3 regions of the Undibacterium sp. Di27W genome follow, and region 2 is predicted to be linked to each of the others. Evidence: predicted binding sites of a transcription regulator. Region 2 holds the regulator's gene; each other region holds the start of a gene.

Region 1 (4,289 bases), 280 kb from region 2:
AACAAATTACTCAATAACTTGAGTTACCTGCTACCAGTCAATGCTGACAACTGTTGAGTCAAAAAGGTGCTGGTATTGTTGAGGCTGCTGACGATACTATCCAGGGCAGTAAACTGCGCCCTGTAGCGTGCTTCCACATCAAATAAGCGGCTGTTCAAGGTATCTCGCTGCTTGCCTATGTCTTTGATGCTGGCAGTAACACCAGAACTGGTACTGGTGATAGTGCCTGAGCTGCCGGTGAAACCGCTCACCAGACTGCTTAGCTGGGTTGCATAGCCAACAGAGAAATTGACTTTGCCCCGTGCTCCAATGGAGCCGCCGGCGATGAGTAATTTAAGTCCTTCGGCGGTGCTGCCTGCTGCGCCAGTCAGTGTCTGTCCATTGCCAGTGCCTGCAATGCCATTCAAAGTACCGGCCACATCTTTGCCCGCACTTCCTGTAGTTACCGTACCAGTCAGCGACGCAACGCCAGTGCCGGTTTTGTCAGCGATATTGATGGCAGAGGTGGAGCCATATTTATTGGACTCCAAAACCAGTGCGCCACCGACTATGCTTGCTTTTGCAGTTGCGCCTACAGCCGTAAAGGCTGAGGTGCTATTGATAGACGATTGTATCAGCGTTGCCAGGTCTGCAGAGCTATAGCTGCCAGCTGCGAGGCTGACATCCGCAGTCACACCATCCAGGGTGACGCTAATTTTAGTGCTGGGGTCTATGGTGGTGGAGACGGGCAGGGTCAGATCGCCAGTCAGGCTGGATTTGGTGGCGATTTGAGTAATGGCCAGATCATAACTGCCAGCTTTGGTGGCAGAAGATGAACCGGTAATGCTGGCCAGACTATCGGTAGCTGAGCCTAATGAGGCAAACAAGCCGCCGACATCGCTAAATTTAGTCGCCAGAGCAGTGGATAACTTGGAGGCATCCAGTGAAATGGAGCCGTCCTTCTGAAAGCTGACCCCTATCTGTGATAAAGTCGTCAAGCCACCACCCAAACCATTGACAGACGAGGACAAAGTTTTCCTGATCTGGTTTTGCACGCTTTGTGTTGTTGAGTCACCTAATAATAAACCTGCTTTATTGGTATTGGGATCATAGGCAGTCAGGCTTTTTATCGTTGTATTGAGGTCATTGTAAGCTTTGACAAAACTATTCACGCCCGCCGTGATGCCTGTTGTGTTCGGTGAAACAGAAATAGAGGTGGTACCTACTTTGGATACCGTCAGTGAAACACCCTGAATAGCACCCGTTACTGTATTGGAAGCGCTGGAAATGGCGATACCATTTACTGTCAGGCTAGCGTTTTGCGCTGTACTGACTTCAGTAAAATTTTGAGTGCCAGTTGGATCATAAGCCAACAAAGAGGTGACAGCGGCATCTTCACCAGAAGAAGTGATTTTCAGGCTGGATGCAGCCCCGGTTTTGCTTGAATTTAATACCAGATGGTAAGGGGTGGCACTGCCATCACCGACTATGGATGCGGAAACACCCACATTGGCGGCATTGATAGCGTCACGTATCCCTTGCAGGGAATTATTACTGCTATTGATCTTGACTGTGCCTACGGTTTGATTCGCATCTTGCGCGAATGTGGTTCCGCCGGGATAAGTGCCTGCAACGGCAGTTCCGGTAATTGTGCCAAAAGCAAAACTGATGGTGGTTTCTGTTCCTGCGCCAATAGCGTTGGTAGAGCTGGCTTGACCAACGCTGGATATCCCTTGCGCTTGAGCCAATTTGCTTACGGCAACACTATAGCTACCGGCAGTTGCTGCACTATTGGCAGTCGCAAATGCAATGGTGGAGTCGCCAGCACTGGCATTCAATGATTGAAAGGTAGTGGGGTTGTTCAGTGATGTTAGTGCATTTTGGAATGCACTAACGGCACCGTTCAAGGTTCCGTAAGCGGATAGTTTGGCCTGGTAGCTCGCTTCTTTCTTTGCCAACGTCGTCAATGGCTGGCTCTCCACCTGCATCAGCTTGGAGACGATGTCGTTCACATTAAGATTTGAACCGATGCCTGTTGATTGAATTCCTGCCACGTGATTCCCCTTTTGTTGGAAGTACTTTACTTTATTAACGGCAAGGGTAAATCAGACTTTAGAAGGGAATTTACCTGCTTGTTTTCAATATAGACATAAATTTCATCTTAGGCAGTCTGTTTTATCAGTAAACCTTGCAATTTATCCAGAGACTTTGCAATCTCTAATGCTTCTTGGGTAGGAATTTGCCTGATGACTTGTTTGGTTTGCTGGTCAACGATCTTGACCACGACTTCTTTAGCATCGTTGTCTACGCTAAATTCCAGATTTTGTGAACTCAATTGAAGAGACTTGTTGATTTCCGCAACCGCCTTGTTGACATCGTCGGCTGAGGCTGGCTTCGGACTCTGGCCAGTAGCTGTCACAGGGTTGGCAGTCTGCAGCGGCGCAGCGCTTTGCACTATCTGAGGGATGGGGGCTGTACCGCTCACTCTATCTGAAACAGGTGCTCCTGACGATGAACTGGTAATCGATAGGACGTCCATGATGTTTCCTTAAAGTAAAATTCCCCTGATCATAAATTTGACCAGGGGACCACTCATTTTCAATGAAAGACTAATCTAGTCTCATTGATTAGCCACGCAGCAGAGCCAATACACCTTGTGGCAACGCGTTCGCCTGAGCCAAGATTGCAGTACCAGCTTGTTGCAATACCTGGCCACGTGTCAATTGTGCTGTTTCTTGAGCAAAGTCAGCGTCACGGATACGGCTACGGGAAGCTGTCAAGTTTTCAGAAGTCGTATTCAAGCTGTTGACTGCTGAAGAGAAACGGTTTTGATAAGCACCCAGAGAAGCACGTGAACTATTGACAGAAGCCAAAGCTGCATCGATCGTTGTCAGAGCAGATGTTGCACCAGATGCTGTGGTCAGGTCGAGTGATGACAGGCCCGCACCAACTGTTGCTGTAGCTGCTGTTGCACCTGCAGTCAAGCCTGCGGCAGTAGCACCAGCACCTGCTACGGTAGTAGTACCTACTGTGAAGCCACTGTTCGCTGCAGTTGCTGTACCTTTAGTTGTGAAGGTATAGCCCGCATTTTGTGAACTTGTCAACGTAATCACGCCTGCGACATTGGCTGCAGTAACACCAGTTTGCCTGGTTTTTTGGTTGATCGCATCGCGGATCGCATCGCCTTGCAAGGTCGCAGTAGCACCACCAGTGATCGCACCGATATCGACGCCATTGATCTGGATGTCGCCAGCAGCGATGTTGGAGTTAGTACCAGTAATGGTCGCACCTGTTGTTGCCACACCTGCGCCACCATTTGCCAAAACGATACCGGCAGAGCTGCTGGATGACAGCTTGACCGTACCAGCAGTAGTTGTTGTTGCAGCTGCAGTACCGATCGCTGTTGCTGCACCAGTAGTAGCGCTACCCAGACCAGTTACTGTTGCTGCCAAGCCGGAAGAAGCATCTGTTTTGGATACAGTGATGTTTCTGCCATCAGCAGCATTCAGGGCAACAGCGCCAGTGGTGGAGTCAAACGAAGCAGTAACGCCTGTTTGAGAGCTTTTTGCATTGATGGCGGCAGTCACTTGAGCACCACGTTCAGCGGCACTACCAGCAGCTGCCAGGGCACCAATGTCAACACCGTTGATCAAGACGTCGCCAGAGGCGATTGCTGTGGCAAAGCCAGTTGCAGCAGTACCGCTGGTTGTGGTTGCCTGAGCAGTGGCTGTTACACCAGTGGTGCCATTCGCAGCATTGATGGCTGCTGCTTTGGCAATCGCGCTACCTTTGCTGTCTGCATAAGATACGCCGTCACTGGTGGTCGCGCCAATATTGAAGCCATTGATGACCAGGTCACCAGACTGGAAGCCGCCTACACCATTTACACCGCCAGAAACACTAGTGGAGTAGCTGGAGCTAGCACCAACACCCAGGCTGGAAGACTTGGCACTGGCGATGGAAGAGATGGAAATTTGATCGTTCGATGTTGCATTTGCGCCAACTTGGAAAGTTTGTGCTGTGAAGCTACCGTCCAGCAGATTAACGCCGTTAAAGTTGGAAGAGCTGGCAACACGGTTGATCTCAGAGATCAGTTGTGAAGCTTCGTTGTTCAGAGCGGCACGGTCACTGGCACTATTGGAGCCGTTGGCTGCTTGTACTGCCAGATCACGGATACGTTGCAAGTTGGAGCCGATTTGTGTCAAATCACCCTCAGCGGTTTGCGCCAGAGAGATACCGTCATTCGCATTACGAACAGCTTGATTCAAGCCGCCGATCTGAGAAGTCAAACGTTCAGAAATCGCCAAACC
Region 2 (4,289 bases):
AATGTGGGCGGCAAGGTGGAGATTCTGGCGATGGCAGATGAAGCCATCAGTGCCATCGCACCAGATCATGGTGAACAGGCCTCTGTGCCTGAAGTGCCTCGCTTTGCACCACGTTTTCAAACTGAACAGTCCAGCTCTTTGCACAGGCCAGTGGAAAGAGCGCTGGAACGTCCTATCGACGTGCCAGTCTTCAAGCCACAAAAAAGCGCCAGCGTTTTCGGCAGCGAGATTGAAGCTCCAGTGAGCGCCAATGAGCTCAATGATGTCATGTCTGAAATTCGCTCCATGCGCAGCATGCTGGAATCGCAATTGGCAGAAATCTCCTGGACCCAGACTCAGAAACGCCATCCGCAAAAAGCAGAAATCCTGCGAGAATTGCTGGCCACCGGCTTTAGCGCCAGCCTGTCTCGCTATCTGGTCGAAAAACTGCCAGAAGCAGACAAGCCTGAAGATGGCCTGGAATGGATCAAGAATGTCCTGGTCCGCAATCTGTCGACCATTAATAATGAAAATGAAATGCTGGAAAAGGGAGGGGTGTATGCCCTGGTTGGTCCTACCGGCGTTGGCAAAACCACGACCACTGCAAAGCTGGCTGCGCGTTGCGTCATGCGTCATGGCCCATCCAAGCTGGCACTGATCACGACTGATGGCTATCGTATCGGCGGTTTTGAACAATTGCGTATCTACGGCAAAATCCTGGGCGTGATGGTGCATGCCGTCAAGGATGAGGCAGACTTGCGCATTGCCTTGTCCGAGCTCAAGAACAAACATACAGTATTGATCGATACTGTCGGTGTTAGCCAGCGCGATAAGATGGTCACCGAGCAGGTGGCAATGTTGTCTGGAACAGACACTCCGGTAAAACGTTTGTTATGCCTGAATGCGACATCGACGGGTGAAACTTTGAGCGAAGTGGTGCGTGCCTATCAGGGTAATGGACTGGCTGGTTGTATTTTTACCAAGCTCGATGAAGCAGCCACCATAGGTGGCGCACTTGATATTGCGATACGCCAAAAGCTCATGGTGTACTACGTGGCCAGTGGCCAGCGTGTGCCCGAAGATCTGCATATTGCCAACAAATTATATTTGATAGACCGTGCCTTCAAACTCAAGCGTGAGACGGCGGCTTTCCGCTATCTGGATGAAGAATTGCCACTGCTAATGGCGGGTGCTGCATCAGTTGCCAAGGTGGCTGGACGTAGAGGTCAGGAGGTGTCCCTTGGCTAGTTTTGATCAGGCAGAAGGCCTGCGCCGCATGCTGGCAGGACCAAAACCAAGAGTGTTTACTTTTTTATCCGCATTGAGAGAAGATGAGAAAAGTGGCATGCTGGTCAATCTTGGCGTGTCACTGGCACGCCAGGGTAGCCAGGTCCTGATGGTCGATGCGCGTGCCTCAGAAAACAGTATAGGTGCATGGTTGAATGCCCGGCATGATCAGACCTTATTGGATGTAGCGAGACAACAGCGTACAATGAAGGAAGCCGTCAAATTGGTAGCTTCTGGCTTGTCGGTGACGATGCTGGCCAGGCACGCCTGGTTGCCATCAGAAAGTGCGCGCCAGTTGTCCAGGGTTTTTGACACCGTGGCCAATAGTGCAGACCTGGTTATTGTTGATAGCGATATCAATCGTGACGACACTTTTCCACTGGCGACGCTGGATGACAGTGAGCTGGTGATACAGGTGTCGGCAGATCCCGACATGATCAAGGCAGCATATGGATTGATCAAACGGGTCAGCAACAGAGTGGGCAGGCGTGGTTATGGTATCTTGGTCTCAGGAGCATCGGACAAAGAGGCAAGATTGATTTATACAAATATGGCGCAGGCAGCCAGCCGGTATCTGGCGGTGCCATTGCATTATGTTGGTAATGTGCCGGAAGATGAACATGTAAGAAAGGCGGCGCATTTGGGACGTTCTGTGATTGATGCTTTCCCCAAGGCGCTTGCTTCATTGGCATTTTCACGGCTGGCCGAGCAGTTGGCAAAGACTGCGCGTTCCACATTATGTGTAGAAGGAGTACCTGAGCTGGGTGTCGGTCTTGGAATTTAATTAAAAATGTACACCGCTAGCGGAAAATCAGATAAAAACTTCCTTTTGAGGGAGCATGCGCCCCTGGTCAAGCGTCTTGCTTACCAGTTGAAGGCGCGCCTGCCTCCCAGCGTGGAGGTCGATGATCTCGTGCAGGCCGGTATGATAGGCCTGCTGGACGCCGTTAACCGTTACGAAGATACCCATGGCGCACAATTTGAAACCTATGCGGTGCAACGCATACGGGGTGCCATGCTGGATGAATTGCGTAGCAGTGACTGGTTGCCGCGGGGCGTGCGCCAGAATATGCGCAAGATAGAAAATGCCATGAATGTGTTGCAGCAAAAGCTGGGGCGGCCACCTCTGGAAACCGAGGTCGCCAAGTCACTCAAGCTGAGCCTGGAAGAATACCAGGACTTGCTGACGGACAGTGGCGGGCATCAACTCGTGTATTACGAAGACTTTCATGATTCCGATACCAAGGAACATTTTCTCGATCACTATTGCTCAGACTTGTCTGGCGACCCTTTGCAGGATTTGCTCAATGACGATTTCCGGGATGCCGTCATCGGTGCGATAGACAGCTTGCCCGAGCGAGAGAAATTGCTCATGGGTTTGTACTATGAGCAAGAGCTGAATCTGAAAGAAATTGGTGCCGTCATGGGCGTGTCTGAATCACGCATATCACAATTACATAGTCAGGCAGTCGCCAGGCTCAGGGCTTACTTAAGGGAGAAGGCGTGGACTGGGCTAGCATAGTTGGATTAATACTGGTGGTATTTGGCATCCTGTCCGGTCAATTGATTGAAGGAGGGCGCTTGTCATCGCTGGTGCAGCCAGCCGCATTTGTGATTGTCTTTGTTGGCACCCTGGGGGCAGTATTGCTGCAAAGTCGCCTCAATACGTTCAGGCGTGGTGTGCGCATGTTGCGCTGGGTAGTTTCGGAGCCGCCTGACAGCAGCAAAAAGAATGTTGAAGATGCCCTGATCTGGAGTGTGGTGGCACGACGCGAGGGCTTTCTTAGCCTGGAACGCTATATGAATGCCTCTTCCGATCCTTTCATCGGCAAGGGCTTGCGTCTGGTCATCGATGGCATAGACCCTATACGCTTGAAGGACATACTGGATGTCGATATATCTCTGTATGAAATGGAACAGCGCCAGGCCGCCAAGATCTGGGAAGCAGCGGGGGGCTATTCCCCCACCATAGGGATACTTGGTGCCGTCCTGGGTTTGATCCATGTGATGGAAAACCTCAGCGATCCTTCCAAACTGGGTGGCGGTATTGCGGTTGCCTTTGTTGCGACTATCTATGGCGTGGGCATGGCGAACTTACTGTTCTTGCCTGTCAGTAATAAACTCAAGGAAATCATAGGTCGTGAAGTGACACGTCGCGAAATGCTGTCTGATATCTTTTATAGCATCGCCCTCGGCGATAGCCCACGCGTGGTGGAAGAAAGACTGACCAATCACCGGAATTGAAGATATAAAAACTATCTATGGCGAGAAAAAAATACCATGAAGAGCCGGACAACCATGAGCGATGGCTGGTTTCTTATGCGGATTTTATTACTTTGCTGTTTGCCTTCTTTGTTGTCATGTATGCCATTTCCTCGCTAAATGAGGGTAAATACCGGGTGTTGTCGAATTCACTGACCGGGGCTTTTGGCAAGGTCATGACCATCAATCCCAAGCCGGTGGATGCGCCAAATGAACAAGTAATCAAACTTGATCCTCTGCCTTTGGTCAAGAATCGCAGCAGCGAGGGCTTGCGCAAGGAGCGTGCGCAAATGACCACCATGGCCAAGGATATCCTGACCGTACTTGAACCGCTGGTCAGGGAAGGTAAGGTCAGGGTGACCCAGACCAGTCGTGGCATTACAATAGAAATCAATGCCAGCCTCTTGTTTGCGCCGGGTGATGCGCGCTTGAATATTGATTCCATACAGGCACTAAGAGCGATTGCAGGCGTACTTAAAATCGATACCCATGCTATACAGGTAGAAGGATATACGGATAACCTGCCCATCAATAATCCCATCTTCCCTTCAAACTGGGAATTATCTGCGGTACGTGCCAGCACGGTGGCGCGTCTGCTGACCGAGAATGGCGTGGATGAAAACCGGGTAACCGCGGTGGGGCAGGGGGCAAAACTGCCAGTGAGTGACAATGACACGCCTGAAGGGCGAGCCAGAAACCGGCGCGTGTCGGTGACTATATTGGCAGTGTTGCCTGAACCTGTAGTGGAAGTGCCGATTGCA
Region 3 (4,289 bases), on a different contig from region 2:
CATGAAACCGGGATGACTATTCCCGACTGAATAGGGCAAGATGTTATCCATGAATTGCTGGTGCACCTCTTGCAATTCTGCTGGAGCAGTTGGCACTTCAGACTGGAATTTCGCCCGGACCTCGGCCGGTATGGTTTGCCATACCGGCCTCACACGTATCTGCTGGGCATAATCAAGGATATCGTCCAGCATGCGATGTCCCTGCGCACGCAATGCCTGCCAGTCTTCGGGGTCCAGCGAATTGTGGGAGTTTTCTGTCATTCAAAGATCCATCTTTCATCATTACGGATACAGAGTGACATAGACCTTTACTGTCTATGCTTATGCGTATTATGGATGAGGGTATGGTGTATCAAGCGCCGAATAAAGCTTATTTTGCAGCTTTATTGCAGCAAACGAAGACTTCAACTCTCAGGAGTGGCGGGCGGGCAACAAACTGACAGGGCTTTAGCTGTGAAGAGTACAAAATAAGTTTCAGTCGCAAGCTTCAGTCGCCCAGGTATTCGGCAAAGAGCTGCTTCTTTGCCCTGGCGCGCGGGCTGGACCAGTAATCGCCTATATCCATGATAATTTGATCACCCGAAGCTACCGTCAGATGGTAAGGTTTACCCATGATGACAGCATGTACATACATGGCAAAGGATTCGGCAAAATCATCGTAGGCATTGGTCGCGGCATAAAGACTGGGGAAACCGGTTTTTTCCAGTGCCTGGTAGATCGCCAGTATCAAGTCACCAGAAACTTGCTGCTTGCTATAAAAACGCAGCTCTTTGCGATGCGCGAAATCATGTCTGAGTAAGGGGATGATGTCGCCATTCATGGCTATCTGCCAACACAGACTTAGAAAAGTATATTCCTCACTAGCCTTGAATTTCTGTGCGCCTATCCACCAATCCGGCAAAAACTCACTATGGGCAGTCAGCACATGACCAAATTCATGCAAGAGCAAGAACTGTATGGCATTTTTGCGATTATCGTTTTCACTGGCTTCAATTTGCAAACTCAGTTGATAGGCTGAGCCTGGCAAAAATGGGGTACTTTCTTTCCAGCTAGCCCATTCATTAGCGCTGCGCTGCAAGAAAGCCGCGTCGTCCATGAGAGTGACCAGGCCCAATACCTGTCCGTCAGGTCCGGCTATCACATCCGTGACAGCAGATGAACCCAGGCCACGCCCAAAATACACACCCAGCAAAGGCTTATCCAGCAATTCCAGGACAACCGAAGGCAGCTCAGCCATGGCGGCACGTACATCGACTAAAAACTCGGGAGTGATTTCGGTCTGGACTGGTGTGTACTCAGCATCAGTATACCTGGCTACATAGCTAAGCAATTCCTCAGGGGCATTGCCTAGCCGGTCGAGAATGGGGAGCTGGCCTTGCCTGATCCAATAATCCGCATCCTGGGTCAGGATCATGCATTTATCCGTTCAGGCAAGATCGTTGAGGAATATACCTTTTTTGCCATCAAGGTCCTGGGCAATCGCCAATACTTCTTTGGAAGGGATTTGCCGCAACACAGCCTTGGTTTCATTATCGACAATCTGCACAACGACTTTCCCGGAATCATGATCAAGATTGAGATTAACGCTATTATTTAAGCCTATGGCCCGATTGATCTGCTCCACAGAGCTTTTTAATTCGGAGGCACTGATATCATGTTGGGCACTACTATTTTTTGCAATATCCTGACCAGACTCACTGGCTGATATGGGCGCAGCCGAAGTACTGGCCTTGACCGGGATGGGTGCAGACCTGACATCTTGTCGAGAGTCAACACTGACACCGCCAGCGCTCCCGTTTGTTATTGAATTGATGCTCATTTCACTCTCCGACCCTCGAATTAAACAGCATGACGGATTACCGCATATTGTGTATTACGGTCGATTTTGTCAAAAGTTTAGGCCCTGGCTACTTAGGCATGCAGATATTAGTGTATGGAAATGTAAGCGCCCATGCCAAAAAATTAAACAATGTTAATATTTACAATACTTTAAAATAGTATCAATGCCAACTATTTTTTGATAAATATGCAATCAAGTCAACATGTCGTTCATTGCCTTGCTGGCAAACAAGTCGATCAGGCTATCGGCTACTGCCCTGACTCTGGGGGAACGACGCACATCCTCATGCATGACCAACCAGAGCTTCCTGGCGGCAACATCAACTTCCTGCTCCACCTTTAACAGATTACGATGGGAATGGCGCAAATAATGCGGCAACACCGTCACCCCCATGCCTGAAGCCGCGAACTGGCTCAAGACCAATTGATCATTACTGCGCAAGATGAGCTTGCGTCCATTGATATAGTTTTCCAGCCATTGATGATGCGGGGTCGCAGAATTTTTTTCGTAGGCAGCAAATTCCCAGGCTGCCTCTTCACGGTTTTTCAGGTAAGCCTTGCTGGAATACACACCATACTGGATGGCTGCCAGCGGCTTGATCACCAGGCCTGCGGTTTGCGGCCGTACCATGCGCAAGGCAATGTCTGCTTCGCGCTTGCCCAGGCTGACATGGTGGCTTTCGGCAAATAATTCCAGTTCTATGTCTGGCAGTGCCTGGCTCAGAAATTTCAACTGAGGTGCCAGCAGAAAGGCGCTCAAGGCAGGTGGTGCAGAAATGCGCACCAGCCCTTCCAGCTTCCCCATATTCAGGGCTTTTCGCTCAAAAGAAAACCAGCGCTCCTCGACTTCCCTGGCCTGGCTCAATAGCTCATGCCCTTCTGCCGTCAATTGCCAGCCGCGTACCAGCCTGTCAAACAGGCGTAGTTGCAATGCCTTTTCCAGAGCATCAATACGACGGGCAACCGTAGTGTGCTCTACCTGCAGGCGGCGCGCTGCCCCGGTCAGTGTCGTGCTGTCGACCAGTGCCAGAAAATAACGTAAATCATCCCAATTCATCATGGTGCAATTATGCACAGTCCAGGCGAATTTTTCAGTAATTTTCTTTCTGCATGAGTTTGGCTAAGCTGCGTATCAAGACCCATCCCCAGGGCACATCGCAGCAACATACAAACAGAAAGAACAAATGCAAGCCATACAATTATTTTCGCAAGGTCGGCCAGATGTACTGGAAGGCCGCGACATTCCCATGCCTGTTCCTAAAGAAGGTGAAGTGCTGGTCAGAGTGGATTATGCAGGCATCAACTATGCCGATGTGTACCAGCGCAATGGTCAGAACCCTGCCTCCCTGCCCTGCATACCCGGCGCAGAAGGGGCAGGCATGGTAGTTGAAGGCAATGCAGAACTAACGGCAGGCAGCGCCGTTGCCTGGTTGTCGCACGCAGGTTCCTACGCTGAATACATCGCCATCCCCGCCTGGAAACTCATCGTTTTGCCAGCTAAATTAAGTACACAAGAAGCGGCGGCGGCCATGCTGCAAGCTGTCACCACTCAATATCTATGCGAAACCAGTTATCGCGTGCAGGCAGGTGATACGGCACTAGTGCATGCTGGTGCCGGAGGTGTGGGTCTGTTGCTGACGCAGACTTTGAAACACAAAGGGGCAAACGTCATCAGCACAGTGTCCAGCGCCGAAAAAGCGGTGCTGGCAAAGGCCGCCGGGGCCGATCATGTAATTCTCTACAATCAGACTAATTTTACGCATGCAGTCAAAGATCTGACGCAACAAAAAGGCGTCCATGTCGTCTATGACTCAGTCGGCTTGAGCACTTATCTTGGCAGCATGGCTGCATTGCGGCCTTTGGGTAGTCTGGTCCTGTTTGGTCAATCCAGTGGGAATGTACCGCCCATAGACCCCATGCATCTATGTCGTCAGGGTTCGCTATTTTTGACTCGCCCTACACTAGCCCACCATGTTGCTGATGCCGACAGCCTCCAATATCGCAGCCAGCGCGCCCTGCACTGGTTAGCCGAAGGTATCTTGCACTTGCGCATACATGCAATTTACCCACTGGAACACGCCGCACAAGCACACGCAGCACTGGAATCACGGCAAACCACGGGCAAGTTATTGCTGGCGATCAGCGCTTCCGCAAGAAACTCTATCAGGAACAATCATCATGCATAAAATTACCCAGTACTTTCTGGGCATGAGTATGCTCAGCCTCGCCAGCCTCAGCTTGCCAGCACTGGCTTTCATGGATCAGGAAATAGACAGGAATGATGCCATCCAAAAACAATTGACGGGTACCTGGACCCTGATTGCAGCGCCCGAAATCCATGCCGATGGCAGCCGTGTAGAAACCTTTGGAGAGCATCCACAAGGCTTGCTCATCATCGACGACAGCGGACGTTATTCACTGCAAATCTATAAATCCGGACGCAACAAGTT

The links. Region 2 encodes FliA, which starts transcription of late flagellar genes. Its sites were predicted from a motif close to CTAAAGTTTNNNNNNNNNNNGCCGNTA; they were not measured.
Region 1: a site for FliA is predicted at 2,069-2,095, ahead of fliD (flagellar filament capping protein FliD). Genes of this name have one in related genera too.
Region 3: a site for FliA is predicted at 1,874-1,900, ahead of ACO0LF_RS25335 (flagellar protein FlaG). Genes of this name have one in related genera too.

The regions. Positions count from the first base shown of each region.
Region 1 is NZ_JBMPOS010000005.1:35,607-39,895, reverse strand. It holds gene fliD (flagellar filament capping protein FliD) at 24-2,033, opposite strand; gene ACO0LF_RS11635 (flagellar protein FlaG) at 2,141-2,518, opposite strand; gene ACO0LF_RS11630 (flagellin) at 2,607-4,289, opposite strand, start outside.
Region 2 is NZ_JBMPOS010000005.1:313,464-317,752, reverse strand. It holds gene flhF (flagellar biosynthesis protein FlhF) at 1-1,227, shown strand, start outside; gene ACO0LF_RS13035 (MinD/ParA family ATP-binding protein) at 1,220-2,050, shown strand; gene ACO0LF_RS13030 (RNA polymerase sigma factor FliA) at 2,057-2,788, shown strand; gene ACO0LF_RS13025 (flagellar motor protein) at 2,770-3,510, shown strand; gene motD (flagellar motor protein MotD) at 3,528-4,289, shown strand, end outside.
Region 3 is NZ_JBMPOS010000015.1:52,602-56,890, forward strand. It holds gene ACO0LF_RS25325 (pyridoxal phosphate-dependent decarboxylase family protein) at 1-261, opposite strand, end outside; gene ACO0LF_RS25330 (hypothetical protein) at 488-1,414, opposite strand; gene ACO0LF_RS25335 (flagellar protein FlaG) at 1,427-1,819, opposite strand; gene ACO0LF_RS25340 (LysR family transcriptional regulator) at 2,033-2,899, opposite strand; gene ACO0LF_RS25345 (quinone oxidoreductase family protein) at 3,024-4,025, shown strand; gene ACO0LF_RS25350 (lipocalin-like domain-containing protein) at 4,018-4,289, shown strand, end outside.